4 regions of the Bacillus sp. 1A genome follow, and region 3 is predicted to be linked to each of the others. Evidence: riboswitches for the same ligand, from Rfam matches in the RefSeq annotation. Region 3 holds a riboswitch; each other region holds the start of a gene.
The links. A riboswitch is a leader RNA that binds a small molecule or an ion and turns the genes downstream of it on or off. The one in region 3 is predicted to bind lysine.
Positions count from the first base shown of each region.

Region 1 (4,276 bases), 2.2 Mb from region 3:
CATTAATATTATCGGTTTCAGAATCATCCTTGAGCAATGTCTTTTATAAAGTGAAACTTTAATTCATATTTTTTCATTCCCTCCAGTTTCTTTGCCCTGTTAATTTAATACATACCCTTTTTGTTAGGACGTAAACATGTATTATCGTTTTTTTATGTAAAATTATAAAATATCGGTTGTGCCGGTGATTCTTGTTTGAGGAGGGAAAATAAAAAATCCCAGGAGAGAATTTATTCTCTCCTGGGATTTTAAGATAATTCTTTTCGTTAAAACGAAGAAACGCGTTGCTTCGTTTTTGGTACAATAATACATTTGATCCAGAGTAACCCGATAATCATAATGATAAGGCTATGTAAAAATTGTACTGTAGCAATGAGTATAACAATTGAAAATACAATGAGTTGAATGCTTAGTAATATAAAGATTAAGCGAAGAAATTGATTCATTCGTTGCTCAGTATCAATGGGATATAATGCTACGATAATATTTCCCGAAAAATATTTCCACAGGGAACGGAGCTGCATAGAGATCATATATAGGACGATGTAAGCGATAGCACCTTTTACGTATATGTTTGGTATAAAATATAAGGCGAAGGCACCGATCAACCCTAAGCGAATATATATACCGAAATAATCATTCCCGCGTAAAAATGCTAGTGTATGTAAATAGAAGAAAGTTGCTCGTTTTTTATGTAATAAAGGTTCAATCCAATTTGTAAGCCATTTTCTTTTATTTACTTGCTTATTCAGTTGCGGAACATCGGTAAAAATGCTAGCAAATTGATAAAAACGAACGTCCATTTTTTCTTCTTGTTCAATTATGTAATCCCACGGTATTCGTTTTGTAGGTTGTTTTTTCGTGTATAGAAGCAGGAAAGCAAGTAGTAAGAGTAATCCGCCCAATATGAGAACATGTGCCGAATAAAACAGCATGTAAATGATTAGGGCGTTACAAGCAATACGGATGATCAGCCATATACTTTTTTCATAACTATCACGCCACATCCAATGTGTATATATATTCCAAGCTTTCGTAATCATTAAAACGATAAAGATTGTACATAAAAAAGGCACAGTTAATTGTAATGATTGCATTGCAAGTGGAACGAGAATAAGGAACGTAAATAATAATGGAAAAAGCTGAATGATGTAATTATATAGAAGAGATTTTTTAAAATAAGATGTTAGTTTCTCTTCTAATGCAAGCAAATAGACAGCATCAGGTTTTTGAATAAATGTACGGATAGGGCATCTCGTTATAATCGCTGTTAGGACGATTGTAATAAGTAATAAAGATAGTCCTTTAGAAGGCGCTGTCTTAAGAAACTTTGCGTAATAGTAAGCACCTATACAGGCAACGAAGATAAAGCTATATAGTAACCCGTTAATCATACGTGCAAAGTATGTAATGATATTTTGAATATGTTGTTGGAAGCGGCTGCTCCATAGTGATTCAATTGACATGTTTTTCACCTCTTTGTTCTATTATATATGTTTTACAAAAGAAAAAACGAGCAAATTGCGTTATGCAACTTGCCCGTTTTTCTTTTCTTTATTTTTTTTCTCATCACGATTCATTAATGGATAGAAAGCAAATCCGATTACGAATAAACCAATTCCGAGAAGGAACGTTTTGATATCGGATGCGCCGGTTTTAATAACCCATAGTGCGTAGCAAAGTGCGATTACTGCGACTATGCCATCTGTAATTCTTGCCCGCATTTCATTTTTATATGTTTCACCAGTTGCGACTAGTTTTAACTGGAAGATTGGTGAAACGAGATATGGAATGAGGTAGGCTAGTGTTGATACGGTAATAACGAATGTATAAGCTTCCGCAATGGTTCCTGATAATGTTGAGAATAAGAACACTTGCGACATAATGTTTGTTAATCGTAATGAGTAAATTGGACTTCCTTTTTTATTTGTTTTCGTAAAGAAGGAAGGGAAGAAACCTTCTTTTGCAGCTTGATATGGTACTTCTGAGCTTAATAAAATCCAGCCTAATATAGAACCGAATAGAGAAGTAAGTGCAAGTAATGCCATCAGTTTCCCGCCGCCATGCCCCATTGCAGCGTTTAATGCGTCTGCTAATGGACGTTCAGAAGCTTGTAATTTATCAACGTGAAGGACACCCATTGTTAAAATTGTAATTCCTAAGTAAATCGCAACTGTAATAAGTAATCCCGCAACTGTTGCGCGTTTTACTGTTTTAGGAGAGGTAGCACGGTTTGATAAAAGTACTGCTGATTCAATTCCGATAAATGCCCACAGCGTTGTAAGAGCGGCTAAATTTACTTGTGAAAGAAGGCCGTGTGATACACCTGATTTATCGATCATCGGTGTGTACCATTGTCCAAACTTAGAAGCCTCGAATGCAAATAACGTAACGACGATGAATAAAAGGAATCCTGTTACTTTCGTTGTTGTTGCTAAGAAGTTTAGCTTTCCAGCTCCGCTTACACCGTTTGTTAATATAATATGAGTTCCCCAAAGTAAGATGGAACAAATAGTAAATGTAATTAGTTTTCCGACTTCTATGTTAAAAGAACCGATTGAAAATAGTAGTCGTGTATCTTTCATAATTGGGAAGAAGAGTGATAAATATCCCGCGAAAGACGTAATGATGGCAACGTTACTTGCCCAGTTTGCAACCCAATATCCCCATACCATACTGAAACCAGCCATTTTTTTCTTTTTTGGTGATGAGAATAAAGCATATGCATGACTTTGTGGTCCTGTCGTTAAATCAGGACGACGAATTGCTAAATTACCGAAAACAAGAGCTAGCATTAAAACACCAAACCCTGTTGTTAACCAAGCTAAAGTGACACCGAGAGGGCTTGCTGTTTGTGCCAACGTACTTGGCACCATGAAAATACCAGCGCCAACCATGTTACCGACAACGAAAGCTGTTAGTACCCAAAAGCCCCATTTTTTTTGTTGCATAGAAAATACCTCCAAAGTTAGTATAACCAAGTCAAGCGAGGAGATATGTATGTCTTCTTAGTAGAGAAGAAAAGTTCCAAACAAAACAAAAAAAGCACGTAATTTGCCGCTACATGCTTTCTATCTTATAAGAAACCCACGACATACCTCTCGATAGCTCTCCACAAACGAAATGTTTCGTTTGTGACAGTTCTGCACTTATTAAATGCAGACCCAGCAAGCGTGCATGGTGGACACGACTTACTTCGGCAATCATTCCTTTCTCATTCCTTCATCAATGCCACTACATCTCCTGAAACGATACTCTTAATGATTGCAACCTCTACCTCACCGAGATACGAATGAGGATTTAAATATTAAATTAACGTAGTTAAGAGTAACAAATGTATTTTTATACGTCAATGGATATAGTAATAATCAGATTATAGAGAAGAGTTTGTTATTAGGAATGGATAATTATTTAATATAAAAAGAAGCTGATCTAAAACTAGATCAGCTTCTACATATAAGATTAAACGAAGTTTAATACTGTTACTTTTTCACGTGTCATAGACTCAAGGCTCTTACGAATACCTTGTGCGCCCATACCTGAACCTTTTACACCGATGAATGGGAAGTGGTCAGGGCCGCGCTCTGTGCGTCCGTTAATTTGAACAGAACCAGTTTCGATTTTGTTAGCAATTGCAAATGCTTTGTTAATGTCTTTTGTGAAGACACTTGCTTGCAAGCCGAACTCTGATTTGTTAGCAATTTCAATTGCTTGTTCATCTGAAGAAACACGGATGATTGGAAGGATTGGGCCGAATGGCTCTTCCCAAGCAACTTTCATTTCTTCTGTTACGTGGTCGATTAATGTTGGGTAAATTAAGTTACGCTCACGTTTGTTACCGATAACGATTGTTGCACCTTTTTCAACAGCGTCGTCAACTAAACCTTGAACGAAGTCAGCAGACTTGTCGTCGATTAATGGAACGATTGTGCTGTCTTGTTCTGGAGATCCAACTGATAGCTCAGCTACTTGCGCTTTTAATAAGCCAACAAGCTCGTCCGCTACGTTTTCGTGTACAAGTACACGTTTAATAGCTGTACAACGTTGACCAGAGTAAGAGAATGCACCGCTTACGATATGGTTTGCAGCATCTTGTAAGTCAGCATCTTCACGAACGATACCAGGGTCTTTACCACCAAGTTCTAATACAAGTGGAATCATTGCAGCTTTTTTCGCTAAATGTTTACCTGTGTTTGTACCACCTGTGAACGATACCATATTGATGCCTTCGTGTTCTACTAAGTAGTCACCAATTACAGAACCACGTCCTGTAGCT
Region 1 is NZ_JBQYLZ010000001.1:5,727,189-5,731,464, reverse strand. Features, by position in the region: gene ACUN0F_RS29290 (ABC transporter permease) at 267-1,466, opposite strand; gene ACUN0F_RS29285 (amino acid permease) at 1,527-2,951, opposite strand; lysine riboswitch at 3,098-3,284, opposite strand; gene gapN (NADP-dependent glyceraldehyde-3-phosphate dehydrogenase) at 3,463-4,276, opposite strand, start outside.
Region 1: linked by a shared signal. The riboswitch ahead of ACUN0F_RS29285 (amino acid permease) and the one ahead of ACUN0F_RS17880 (amino acid permease) in region 3 are both predicted to bind lysine.

Region 2 (4,276 bases), 1.7 Mb from region 3:
TCTGATTTTTTTCAATCCTAGTTTTCCGATATATTTTAATTATTTTATTTTATAAAAAAGGAATTGCCCATCCGAACAACTCCTTTTTCCTCATTTAAACAAGTTCTTTAATACGTATGCGATCGTTCCCAATAATATTTTCATATGTTTCACGCTCTACAACAATTTGTGATGTGCCGCCCTTCGCGAAGACGACAGCTGGTCTACGAATCCGATTATAATTATTCGCCATCGAGTACCCGTATGCCCCTGTACAAGAAATTGCTAGTAAATCGGCTGAAGCAACTTTCGGTAGAGTGATATCCCAAATTAACATATCTCCACTCTCACAGCACTTCCCAGCAATCGAAACAAGTTCCTCATTCTCATCATTCCCTCGATTCGCTAACATCGCTTCATAACGAGCGTTATATAAAGCAGGTCTTAAATTATCAGTCATCCCACCATCCACTGATACATATTTCCGAATACCAGGAATGTCTTTCACAGATCCGACTGTATAAATTGTCGTTCCAGCATCCCCTACAATACTACGGCCTGGTTCAACCCATATTTCTGGCAAGGGATAATTACATACCGTAAATTGTTCCCTCACCGCACTTGTTACAGCTCGCACATATGTCTCAAGAGTTAATGGTGTATCTGACTCTGTGTAGCGTATTCCGAATCCTCCGCCTACATTTAGCACTTTTACTACATAGTTTGTTCGCTCTCTCACTTGTTCTAAAAATTGACGAAGAACTTCAATCGCTCGCACAAAGCCGGCCGTTTCAAATATTTGTGATCCGATATGTGAATGAATCCCTAACACGTTATAATTTGATTTTTGTAAAGCAATCTCAATCACTTGCATCGCTTGACCATTTGACACGCCAAATCCAAATTTCGAATCATCTTGGCCTGTTGTAATATATTCATGTGTGTGCGCCTCTACTCCGGGCGTTACACGAATTAATATGTTCACAAATTTCCCATGTTGCACTGCTAAATCATGCAAAATTTCTAATTCCAAGAAATTATCTACGACAAAACAACCAATATTTGCCTGAAGAGCCATCACAATTTCTTCTTCTGTTTTATTATTTCCGTGAAAATGAATGCGTGATGCCGGAAATCCTGCTTGCAGCGCAGTATATAATTCTCCTCCAGAAACAACATCTAATGACATATTCTCTTCACGAGCCACTCGGCACATCTCCATGCACAAGAACGCCTTGCTTGCATATGCTACTTGATAAGAGAAACCACTTTCTTTAAACGCACGATGAAACGCGCGGCACTTTCCTCGAATTGACTCTTCATCGTATACATAAAGTGGTGTTCCGTATTGTTTTGCTAGCTGCGTCGTATCGCACCCTCCAATTTCTAAGTGTCCTTGCCCATTGATTCGGCTTGTGCCGTGTAAATACATTTGAATTCCTCCCTTATTTCCTCTAAAACTCATAACCCCAATCTTCTATTCATTGCAGCACGCTTTTAGATAGACAAAAAACGCGCGGAACAATGTTCACACGCGTTTCTTATTAGGAAAAATATATATTGAAAAAATAAACGAGTTGTTATCTCCTCAAAATAAGAAACCGCATCAACATCTCCAAATAGCTCTCCATAAAAGAAATATTATGACAGTACTACATTTATTCAATGTAGTCCCAATATATGAATAAGATGGTTATTCTTATATTTCGGCAATAGTCCCTTTCAACCTATGATCACAGATTCCATTAAATCTCCCATAGCTTACTCTTTCCTATCGCGGCCTCTACCTTTGAGAGTAGATGAGGTAAGTCTATTTAATTTTCAAACATCTAATTGTTGCTATTAACAATACCAAAGGACCATTTTATTTGTCAAACAATTTTTTATATTGTTTTTTTACAGTTTAATTTCGTATCATTTGGTAAGCGCTTTACTGAAATCTTTGACACTTCCCATTCCCCTTCTTCATTATTAAATGTAATCGTTACCTTCTCAAATGGTGGAGCAATTTTCCCAGCAACTCGTTCATACTTCGTTACTTCAATACTTGCTTGAAATAAATATGTACCGCTATACACTTTTTTTAAACTAATAATTTTAGGACATTGATAAGGCTTCAAGCTCCCATATTGTTTTTCAATTGCTTTATTTATTTTCGGAAATAAAACAGAATAAAGGGCATCTTCCATAAGAGGTGCATCATATTGGGCTACCGACACACTCGGTGAAGCAAAAAGTATAACACTACTGCATACTATAAAATATAATAATTTTCGCATTATAACCTCCGTATTATTACACGATTCTTTCTGCGCACGATAATTATCATACATAGAAACTCCGTTTTATTGTCTCCCACTGCCCTTTTTCTACTCAATTATTATAAAAAAGCCCACAACTCTCTTTTATTTTCGTATAATGATACTCATAGTATAATAAACATAATAACAAAGGACTGTTCGTATATATAAAATGAGGTGCTAACCAAACCGGCTCACAAGAACTGTCATGCTTTTTAGGAGAGGAGTATATTATGCTACAACGTCTGTTTCCAAAACTGCGATTTGCACTCGTTGCAGTCGTTTTATTATGGATAAAAACATATATTGTGTACAAGCTAGCATTTGATATTAAAATTGATAACTTCTTTGAAGAATTTATGCTTTTTATTAATCCACTAGCTGCGTTACTTTTATTTTTCGGTTTTGCTTTACTTGCATCTAAACACCGAAACCGCATTATAGTTGGAATCAGTTTTATACTGTCCTTTATTTTATTTGGAAATGCAATGTTTTATGGGTTTTATAACGATTTCGTTACGTTCCCAGTTTTATTTCAAACAAATAATATGGCTGATTTAGGGACAAGTATAAAAGAACTCTTTACGTACAAAACATTACTTTTATTTGCAGATGCAATTATTTTAATGTTTCTTTCACGTAAATTCCCAGCATTTTGCGACAAGACGCCACTTTCTCGCTCTGAGAAGCGAACTTTCTTTAGCGGTGTAACAGCTCTATTAGCATTACAAATTGTCGTTTCAGTTATTTATAAACCACAAATGTTCTCACGCTCATTTGATCGTCAAACTGTCGTGAAAAATTTAGGTTTATACACATATCATCTATTTGATATTACACTTCAATCTAAATCTTCGGCTGAACGTGTATTTGCAAGTGGTGACGGGTTCTCTGAAATTAAAAACTATACAGACTCAAAAGATAAGCAAGTTGATAAAAACTTATTTGGAGCTGCAAAAGGTAAAAATGTAATTTTGATTTCAATGGAATCTACACAAAGTTTTGTTATTAATAAAAAAATAAATGGAAAAGAAATCACTCCATTTTTAAATGAATTTATTAAAGATAGTTTTTATTTCGATAACTTCTATCATCAAACGGGACAAGGTAAAACTTCTGATGCTGAATTTATCGTTGAAAATTCACTTTATCCGCTAGACCGCGGTTCTGTATTCTTTACTCACGCAACAAATGAATATACAGCTACACCAGAACAATTAAAAAAATACGGATATTCTTCTGCTGTCTTCCATTCAAACGATAAAACGTTTTGGAATCGTGATGTAATGTATCCTGCACTTGGATATGATCGTTACTTTAATTTAAATGATTACGTAGGCACAGAACAAATGTCTGTCGGTTGGGGATTAAAAGATAAAGGATTCTTTGAACAATCAATTCCAAAGCTAAAATCTTTACCACAACCGTTCTATACAAAATTTATTACTTTAACAAATCATTTTCCATTTCTTCTAAATCCAGAAGATCAATATGTTGATGAGTTTAATTCGGAAAGTGGTGTTGTAAACCGCTACTTCCCAACCGTTCGTTACACGGATGAAGCTCTTAAACTATTTATTAAACAATTAAAAGAGGAAGGACTGTATGATAATTCCGTTATTGTCATTTATGGAGATCATTACGGTATTTCTGAAAACCATAATGCAGCTATGGCTCAGTTCCTTGGGAAAGACGCTATTACACCGTTTGATTCTATGCAATTACAACGCGTCCCTCTCATTATTCATGTACCTGGTCAAGAAGGAAAAGTCATTTCTAAAGTATCTGGTCAAATTGATATTAAACCAACGCTACTTCATTTACTTGGTATTAAAACAAATCAATCAGTTGAATTTGGAACTGACCTATTTATTAAAGAAGAAGATCCACTTATGGTAATGCGTGATGGTAGCTTCGTTTCGGAAAACTATGTTTATACAAAAAACATGTGCTATAAACGAAATACAGGTGAAGAAGCGGACATTTCATTATGTCAA
Region 2 is NZ_JBQYLZ010000001.1:5,174,595-5,178,870, forward strand. Features, by position in the region: gene lysA (diaminopimelate decarboxylase) at 95-1,411, opposite strand; lysine riboswitch at 1,592-1,773, opposite strand; gene ACUN0F_RS26445 (DUF3888 domain-containing protein) at 1,863-2,258, opposite strand; gene ACUN0F_RS26450 (LTA synthase family protein) at 2,513-4,276, shown strand, end outside.
Region 2: linked by a shared signal. The riboswitch ahead of lysA (diaminopimelate decarboxylase) and the one ahead of ACUN0F_RS17880 (amino acid permease) in region 3 are both predicted to bind lysine.

Region 3 (4,276 bases):
GCATCATATGTATCCCAAATTAAATCAACATCAACGAAAATACTGCAAGAGTTTGTCATTGTTCCTCTAATGCGAATGATTTTTTTGTCTTCACGTTCTAATCTATGTATAGCTGCTTTTGCTTCATCAGTAATGCGAATGTCTTTATGTATATTTCCTTTATTATTGCAAAAACAGGAGGAATAGGGAAGGGAGAAGCATTGGAATAAAAAACGAGCAAACATATTTGTTTGCTCGTTTCACTTTATTTCAATTCACATTTATCAAGTGGGATCACTTTTGTTTTCTTCGTAAATTTATATCCTAACCATAGTACTAAGAAGAGTGGTAAACCGATGTAAGAAACGAGTACACCGTTCCAATCGATTGCTTCGCCCATAAATGCGCCGTAGTTTTGTCCTAAAATTACGATGACACAAAGTGCAAATGCGAAGATTGGACCGAACGGGAACCATTTTGCTCTATATGGTAAGTCTTTTAAATCTTTACCTTGAGCGATATATGCTTTACGGAAACGGTAATGACTAATTGCAATTCCGACCCATGCGATAAAGCCAGACATTCCAGATGCGTTTAATAACCAAATGTATACAACACCGTCACCGAATAAAGAAGCAATGAAAGCGATACTACCGACAATCGATGTTACGATTAATGCGTTAACAGGTACACCGCGGCTATCTAATTTACCAAGAAACTTCGGTGCTTTTCCTTGGCGAGCTAAGTCCCAAAGCATACGAGTTGATGCATACATACCAGAGTTACCAGCAGACAGTACTGCCGTTAAAATAACAGCGTTCATAACAGAAGCAGCAAAGGCAACGCCTGCTTTTTCAAAAATAAGTGTAAATGGACTTACTGTAACATCACTTGCGGCAAGGCTTTCAGTTGTATAAGGAATTAATAAACCGATAACGAGAATCGCAAGGATATAGAATAAAAGAATACGCCAAAAGATTGAGCGAATTGCTTTTGGAATGTTGCGCTCTGGATCAGCAGTTTCACCAGCGGCTACTCCTAATAATTCAGTTCCTTGGAAGGAGAACCCAGCAGCCATAAATACACCGATAATTGCCATAATGCCGCCATTAAATGGTGCATCTGCAACAGTGAAGTTTTTAAAGCCAACAGATTCGCCGCCCATAATTCCGAAAATCATCATGAAGCCGACAATTAAAAAGATAATAATAGTAACTACTTTAATAAGTGCGAACCAATATTCAGATTCACCAAACCCTTTAACAGATAAATAGTTTAAAAGGAAAATAATAGCTAAACATAATCCACTCCAAATAAGAGAAGGGGTATCTGGGAACCAAAATTTCATAATTAATGTTACAGCAGCGAGTTCAGCAGCAATTGTAATGGCCCAGTTATACCAATAGTTCCATCCAAGTGCAAAGCCAAGGGACGGATCAACAAATTTTGTTGCATAAGTACTAAAAGATCCAGTAACAGGCATGTAAGCTGCGAGTTCAGCTAAGCTTGTCATTAAGAAATACACCATAATTCCAATTGCGGCGTATGCGATTAGTGCACCGCCAGGACCAGCTGAATGGATGACACCACCGCTGGCAAGAAATAGTCCGGTACCGATTGTACCACCGAGAGAAATCATTGTAAGGTGACGAGATTTTAATCCGCGTTTTAATTCACCTTGTCCTTGTGTAGTTTGCGTTTTAGAGGTAGCTTGATTCGTTGCGCTATTCATGTTCAACACTCCTTTTCTTGTAAGATAGGAAGGAACGGGGGAGAAAAATACAAAAAACCGCCAAAGGAATTTGGCGGAACGTTTCACAAATAACCACCCCATCATACCCTTCCGTTAAGATAGCACCCCACGTTTACACGGTAATTTTGTAAACGTGACAGTTCTGTTCCTTTCGGAGACAGCCCCAGCTCATAATTCCAGAGAAGAAATATAAACTTCGGCAACTTTTCCTTTCAAACGGAGTCGGTGACATTCTCTGTGTCTCGTCCGTTTTACTCATAAAAGTCGCAACCTCTACCTCATCGGATTGATGAGGATTTGATATATTGCTAAGATTTTTAATATATGGCAATTGTAATGACTTTCTGAATATATTGCAAGATATTTTGTTAGGAAAAGTCAAAAAATATCGGTTATTGTATAGGAAACGCTTGCAAAACTCCACCCGAACCTACTATTATGTAGCAATAAGCAAAGAAAAAATTGTTATACAAATGTTTCGCAAAAAATATTGAAAAACCCTTTAAAATTAAATGAAAATTCAGAAAATATAATTCGACATTCATGATAAGATCATATTTTTTTGTTATAATTAAAGTAACGTTTAAGCAAAAAAGGGGAAATTAACATGAAATTAAAAACAGAAAGGCTCTATATAGTACCGTGTACAGAAGAGAGGATGCACGTTGCGAGAAAGCAAGGATATGATAGTGGTCCACATATTGTAGGACATGTAGAAACTGTAAAAAAAGATAAGGAAGTATTACCTTGGGGCGCGTGGTATGTCATTCGAAAAGAAGATGACATCGTTCTAGGTGATATAGGGTTTAAAGGGAAACCAAATGAGGAACATATAGTAGAAATTGGTTACGGATTTATTGAGAAATATTGGAATAAAGGGTATGCGACAGAAGCTGTAAGAGAACTAATAAATTGGGCTTTTCAAACAGGAGAGGTAGAAACGATTATTGCAGAGACACTTCTTGAAAATGATGGATCGATTCGTGTATTAGAGAAATTACATATGAAAAGAATTGGCACTACAGAAACGATGATTAACTGGAAAATAGAAAAATAAAAAATACCGCTCGAGGTGAATCGGGCGATATTTTTATCGTTATGGTAGCATTTGTTTTTGATCATTCGGATATCCGGCGGTCGGTGCGTTAGAACGCTTGGAATGATTACGAACAGCAATGAAAATAGAAATAATAACGACAATACCAACTGCCACGTAAGAAAGTGAAATAATAGTCGGATCCACTTTAAATGTAGTGAGCAGTGTACGAATGTTTGTAAAGATAATAAGGCCACCAACTAATACGCCAAGTAAATGTGCTGGAACGATGCGTACTAACCATGCAGCAATTGGAGCTGCGACAATACCGCCAAGCATTAACGCAAATACCCAAACCCAGCTTACTTGTTCCCAGCCAAGTGAAATGAAAAATCCGATTGTTGCAGCGAGTGAAACAGGAAATTCGCTCGTATCTACAGATCCAATAACTTTTCTAGCTTCATTTCCTCTTGCTAGAAGCACAGGTGTCGTAATCGGACCCCAGCCACCACCACCAGTTGAATCAACGAAACCAGCGAATAAGCCAAGCGGAACAAGCTGTTTAGCTGACATACGTTTTTTTGAAGTAACAATTTGTTTTTGAATGAGGAATCGTAATAAAATATAAACCCCTAAAGTAAATAAAAATACGGAAATGTACGGTTTAATTACATCACCAGGTAAATTGCTTAAAAAACATGCCCCAATAAATGCGCCAATTGCTCCTGGTAATGTAAGCCTGGAAACGGTATATTTATCAACGTTTCCAAATTTGATGTGAGATGCACCAGAAGCGGCAGTTGTAACGACTTCAGCTAAGTGAACAGATGCGGAAGCTACAGCCGGTGCGATACCAAACATTAATAATAGTGAGGTAGATGTTACCCCGTACGCCATTCCAAGCGCACCATCAATCAATTGAGCGAAAAATCCAATAATGGCAAAGACAATTAATTTCTGCATAAATAATCCCCCTGTAAATAATAAATGAAAAAGGCACTTTTCCCGTATGAGAAAAGTGCCTTTGGTTTTTCCAATCAGCAATAATTAAATTTGTTTTATTATAATACATATTAATCGTATAAATCAACTAGGTTTTAAAGTTTTTTGAATTGAATGAAAGAAAAATAAAATATACAATAAAAGGATGGAGAGAAAGGGGAGAAAGACATGTTACGATTTGATCATCTCGTACACGCAGTACATGGTACACCGGAGGAAGCGGCAAAACAAATGCAGGAGCGTGGATTTCATACTGCACTAGGCGGAGAGCATATTACCTGGGGTACTTGGAATAGTTTAAGTTATTTTGATTTATCATATATAGAATTTTTAGCAGTTCAGCATGAAGAAAAAGCGAAGAAAGCAGACAATCCATTAATACAAGAAACAGTAGTGAAATTACAAGACGGAGAAGGAATGCTACAAATTGCAATTCGAACAGATGCCATTGAAGACCTAGCAAATAAATTTAGTAAGCACGGTTTACATACGATAGGACCATTTGA
Region 3 is NZ_JBQYLZ010000001.1:3,500,770-3,505,045, forward strand. Features, by position in the region: gene ACUN0F_RS17875 (iron-sulfur cluster biosynthesis family protein) at 1-224, opposite strand, end outside; gene ACUN0F_RS17880 (amino acid permease) at 245-1,711, opposite strand; lysine riboswitch at 1,824-2,016, opposite strand; gene ACUN0F_RS17885 (GNAT family N-acetyltransferase) at 2,340-2,789, shown strand; gene ACUN0F_RS17890 (sulfite exporter TauE/SafE family protein) at 2,829-3,731, opposite strand; gene ACUN0F_RS17895 (VOC family protein) at 3,939-4,276, shown strand, end outside.

Region 4 (4,276 bases), 1.3 Mb from region 3:
TTTGGCGTCTCCGTATAAAAACCTAGGTAACGGTACTTTTCTTCCAAACATAAAAAACCATTGTTTCTTTGAAGAGATATGCATCCCGCCTTTTTCATCAATATAAAAATTCAATGTAGAAACGAGTAAATGTGGCTCACCAAAATAATCTACAATTTCATTATTCTCTTCATCCAACTGCATAACAGCGTTAAAGTATCTTTTCTTATTATGAAAATAAAAAGTACGATTCCACCGCACAAGTTCATTTCCATGTTCATCTCGCTCAGCTGTATTATGTATTGTAAATGGCACTTCCTTCCCCCGTTCAGAGAAAAACATTCGAAACTTCGATGCAATTTTTAATATCAATTTTACGAAAAAAGAACCTCCGTAAATTCCATCCATCTTTCCTTCTCCAATAAAGCTATTTTCTTCTGTAATCTCATAGCGTTTCTGTAATTTTGGATGAAGTTTTTTATAAGAATCCCCTAATAGTCTTTCATACATATTAGCCATACATTATCCCTTTCTCTTCCTCTTGCAATTTTTTGAGCTTGGCAAATTCGTGCTATTTATATAACCGACAATTGATAACCCCATTAGTAAAACATTTAATGTAATTGGATTAAACGGCTCTGTAAAGCTTACGATATTCGTAAAACCCGCCGCTATCGTTAAGGCTATTAACATAAAAATATGTACGATAAATACTTTTCGTTTTGGAAATGGCAACAGCCATAGGACACCAAAAATAATTTCTAGTAATCCAATTATTTTAAGTACAAAAATACTATGTTCCGTTGAACCAATCATCACAGATAGCATTTTTACTTCTTCTGAATGAGTAAACACTAGTTTCGGCACTATTCCTTGATACATCCATACAAAAGCAAATAAAAAACATACGAGCCAATATGTCATTGTTCTTCTAATTAGTAACTTAGGATGAAGTCCCTTTTCTATCCATAATTTTAACGCATCAAAACTCCAAGCAGTCGCCCAGCCTAATAACGGACGAAACATATAGAAATCTATTACATTTCCTATACGACCAAACCTCGTATCGTAATCATATTGCGTCTCAAAATGAATGTGTTCTTTACGCGGTGTATACTTCCAATAACCACGCCCTATTTGAATAAGTGATAATTTATTATCTGTCCAAAATTTTAAAGAAGAAATCCGTTCACCCGTTTCTTTTCTTATTTCTCCTATCGATTCCCCTTCACCAACTATTTCAAGTCCAAATCCAATTTTAGTTTTATATAAAAACTTCTGCGGTTCTCCTTCTTTTTTCTCTAAATACGAAATTTCAGTAAAGCGAGCATCCCATTCTGTATGTATATCTGGTTCCTGTGTATATCCCCATAAATTTTCCATTGTTGTGTTCATTTCTGCCGAAACATAAATAGGCTTTTTCCCCTTCATTCTTCCACCTCCTATGCACTATAAATTTAATGTACATGCAATGAATTTATTTTGCTACAGTTTTCACAAACTACTTCAAGAAAAGAAAGAATTTTTAAAATTTATACAAAACACTTGATTCCCCGAAAAATTTAAATTATTATAAAACAAATGTTACCAACAACTTCATAAATCAAACACTCTCGCCTAAAACGTGAGATAGAGGTTGCGATACTTATGATTATTCTAATGGAGACACAGAGATGTCTATGAACTTAGATGAAAGGAAGTATTGCCGAAATCGATAATTTTCTCTGCATTTATCGATTGGGGCTGTTTTCGAATAGAAACAGAACTGTCATATGTACAGAAGTGTATGTATGAAGAGCTATCTACAAAAAAGAGATATCATTTTTATGGTATTCCTTTTTTGGCGGTTTTTTTATTAGCTCCGTTTTCTGTTTCCCTTTTCCTGTAACAGCACCATCCTCACTTATTTGAGATGGTGTTTTTTGTTTTTCTCTGGTAACTACAGGAATATTGGGATTTATATATGTCCTAATCTATTCTTAAAAATGGATGAAAGAAGGAATTCATAATGGAAACGATTGTACAAAAATTTGGTGGCACTTCTGTCGGAAATGTCGCGCGCATTCAACATGTAGCAAATTTAATTATTGAAGAATATGAACGAGGATATAGCATCGTCTCTGTCGTTTCAGCAATGGGAAAAAGCACAGATGAACTCGTAGCACTTGCTAACGCGATTTCAGAAAATCCGAGTAAACGCGAAATGGATATGCTGCTATCAACAGGAGAGCAAGTGACTATTTCATTATTAACGATGGCACTACAAGCAAAAGGCTATAACGCGATTTCATTAACTGGATGGCAAGCTGGTATGACGACAGAATCTGTACATAGTAGTGCACGGATTACTGACATTCATACAGATCGAATTCAGTCTTATCTTACTGAAGGCACGATTGTTATTGTAGCCGGTTTCCAAGGAGTTAGTGAAAACCATGAAATTACAACGCTTGGACGTGGTGGTTCTGATACTACAGCTGTTGCATTAGCGGCTGCACTACAAGCAAAAAAATGTGATATTTACACGGATGTGACAGGCGTATATACGACGGACCCCAGACTTGTAAAAGACGCTTATAAATTAGATGAAATTTCTTATGACGAAATGTTAGAACTTGCAAACCTCGGTGCTGGTGTATTACACCCGCGTGCGGTTGAGTTTGCTAAAAATCATAATGTCGTTTTAGAAGTTCGCTCAAGTATGGAACAAGAAAATGGAACAATTGTAAAAGGAGAATGTAACATGGAACAACAATCAATCGTTAAAGGTATTGCATTTGAAGATAATATTACACGTGTCACAATTAAAGGATTAGAACAAGGTGCACTTTCAACAATTTTCTCTACATTAGCAGCGGCACATATTAATGTAGATATCATCATTCAAAGTATTACAAATGAAGGAACTGTTCACCTCTCCTTCTCAATCCATTCTAATGATTTAAAAGAAACGTTAGAGGTATTCGAACAAAATCAAGAAACACTTCACTATGAATCTGTAGAGTATGAAAATCATTTAGCAAAAGTATCCATTGTAGGATCTGGTATGGTCTCTAATCCAGGTGTTGCTGCAAATATGTTCACTACTTTAAAAGAAGAAGATATTCATATTAAAATGGTAAGTACATCAGAAATTAAAGTGTCTGTCGTTATTGACCGCCTTCATTTAGTAACAGGTGTTGAGGCACTGCATCAATCATTTATGGCGAAAATTGAGCCTTTAGTGCAGATGAGTTAATTTCCACCGGTAAAACTTTAAAAAATATATGAATCTATTTCCTTCCTATATCAATAGAAACAGGGTAGGACTGTTTTGTGGGAAAGTCGAAGTTATTCTATCGAATAGCAATTACAGTATCGAATTCTTGAAATGATAGCATTCACGAAATAAAGTTCTCGCATATTTCAATAGTAAAGGGTTTACGAAGTGTTATTCGTTAACAAGATTTTATATACTATGCCCGAAAACACCTTGTCACATTTTCCAACACTGTGACAAGATGTTTTTTGTTTAGAAGAGATTTTAGTATAATTATGAGGATAATTAAATAATAAATTTATACATATAAGGAGATAAAGACTATGGCAAACAACAAATTACTAAGAATGGATAATGTCAGCATCGTTGTAGAATCTCTTGATAACGCAATCTCTTTCTTCGAAGAGATTGGATTAAAACTCGAAGGGCGAGCTACTGTCGAAGGTGAATGGGCTGGTCGCGTAACTGGACTCGGTTCTCAGTGCGTAGAAATTGCTATGATGGTTACGCCAGATGGCCATAGCCGAATTGAACTTTCGCGATTTCTCACCCCCCCTACTATTGCAGATCATCGGACAGCTCCTGTAAATGCCCTCGGTTATTTACGCGTCATGTTCACCGTTGAGGACATTGACGAAATGGTATCCAGACTGACTAAACATGGTGCTCAGCTCGTTGGTGAAGTAGTTCAGTATGAGAACTCGTATCGACTCTGCTACATTCGTGGAACCGAAGGAATTTTAATCGGTTTAGCGGAAGAACTCGGTAACAAATAAGTAATGTTTTATTAGAAGTCTTTACTGAAGTAAAAATATTTGAAAGAACTTTACGCTTAATAAAACTTTGATTTTGAACCCCGTCCTAGCTTTAGAGCGGGGTTATGCTTGTTTGAACTTTTTAACATACTATCAACATCCCAAAATCATTATAAAACAATTCAATTACTTATTATACTCTTTCCTAGGAAATATAACGGACTCTTCTCACTTCTTATCATATATATCTTTTGTTTTAAAAAACGATCTGAACTCATTCAAA
Region 4 is NZ_JBQYLZ010000001.1:4,839,755-4,844,030, forward strand. Features, by position in the region: gene ACUN0F_RS24685 (DUF4166 domain-containing protein) at 1-498, opposite strand, end outside; gene ACUN0F_RS24690 (DoxX-like family protein) at 502-1,410, opposite strand; lysine riboswitch at 1,602-1,788, shown strand; gene ACUN0F_RS24695 (aspartate kinase) at 1,988-3,217, shown strand; gene ACUN0F_RS24700 (VOC family protein) at 3,562-4,014, shown strand; gene ACUN0F_RS24705 (helix-turn-helix domain-containing protein) at 4,222-4,276, opposite strand, start outside.
Region 4: linked by a shared signal. The riboswitch ahead of ACUN0F_RS24695 (aspartate kinase) and the one ahead of ACUN0F_RS17880 (amino acid permease) in region 3 are both predicted to bind lysine.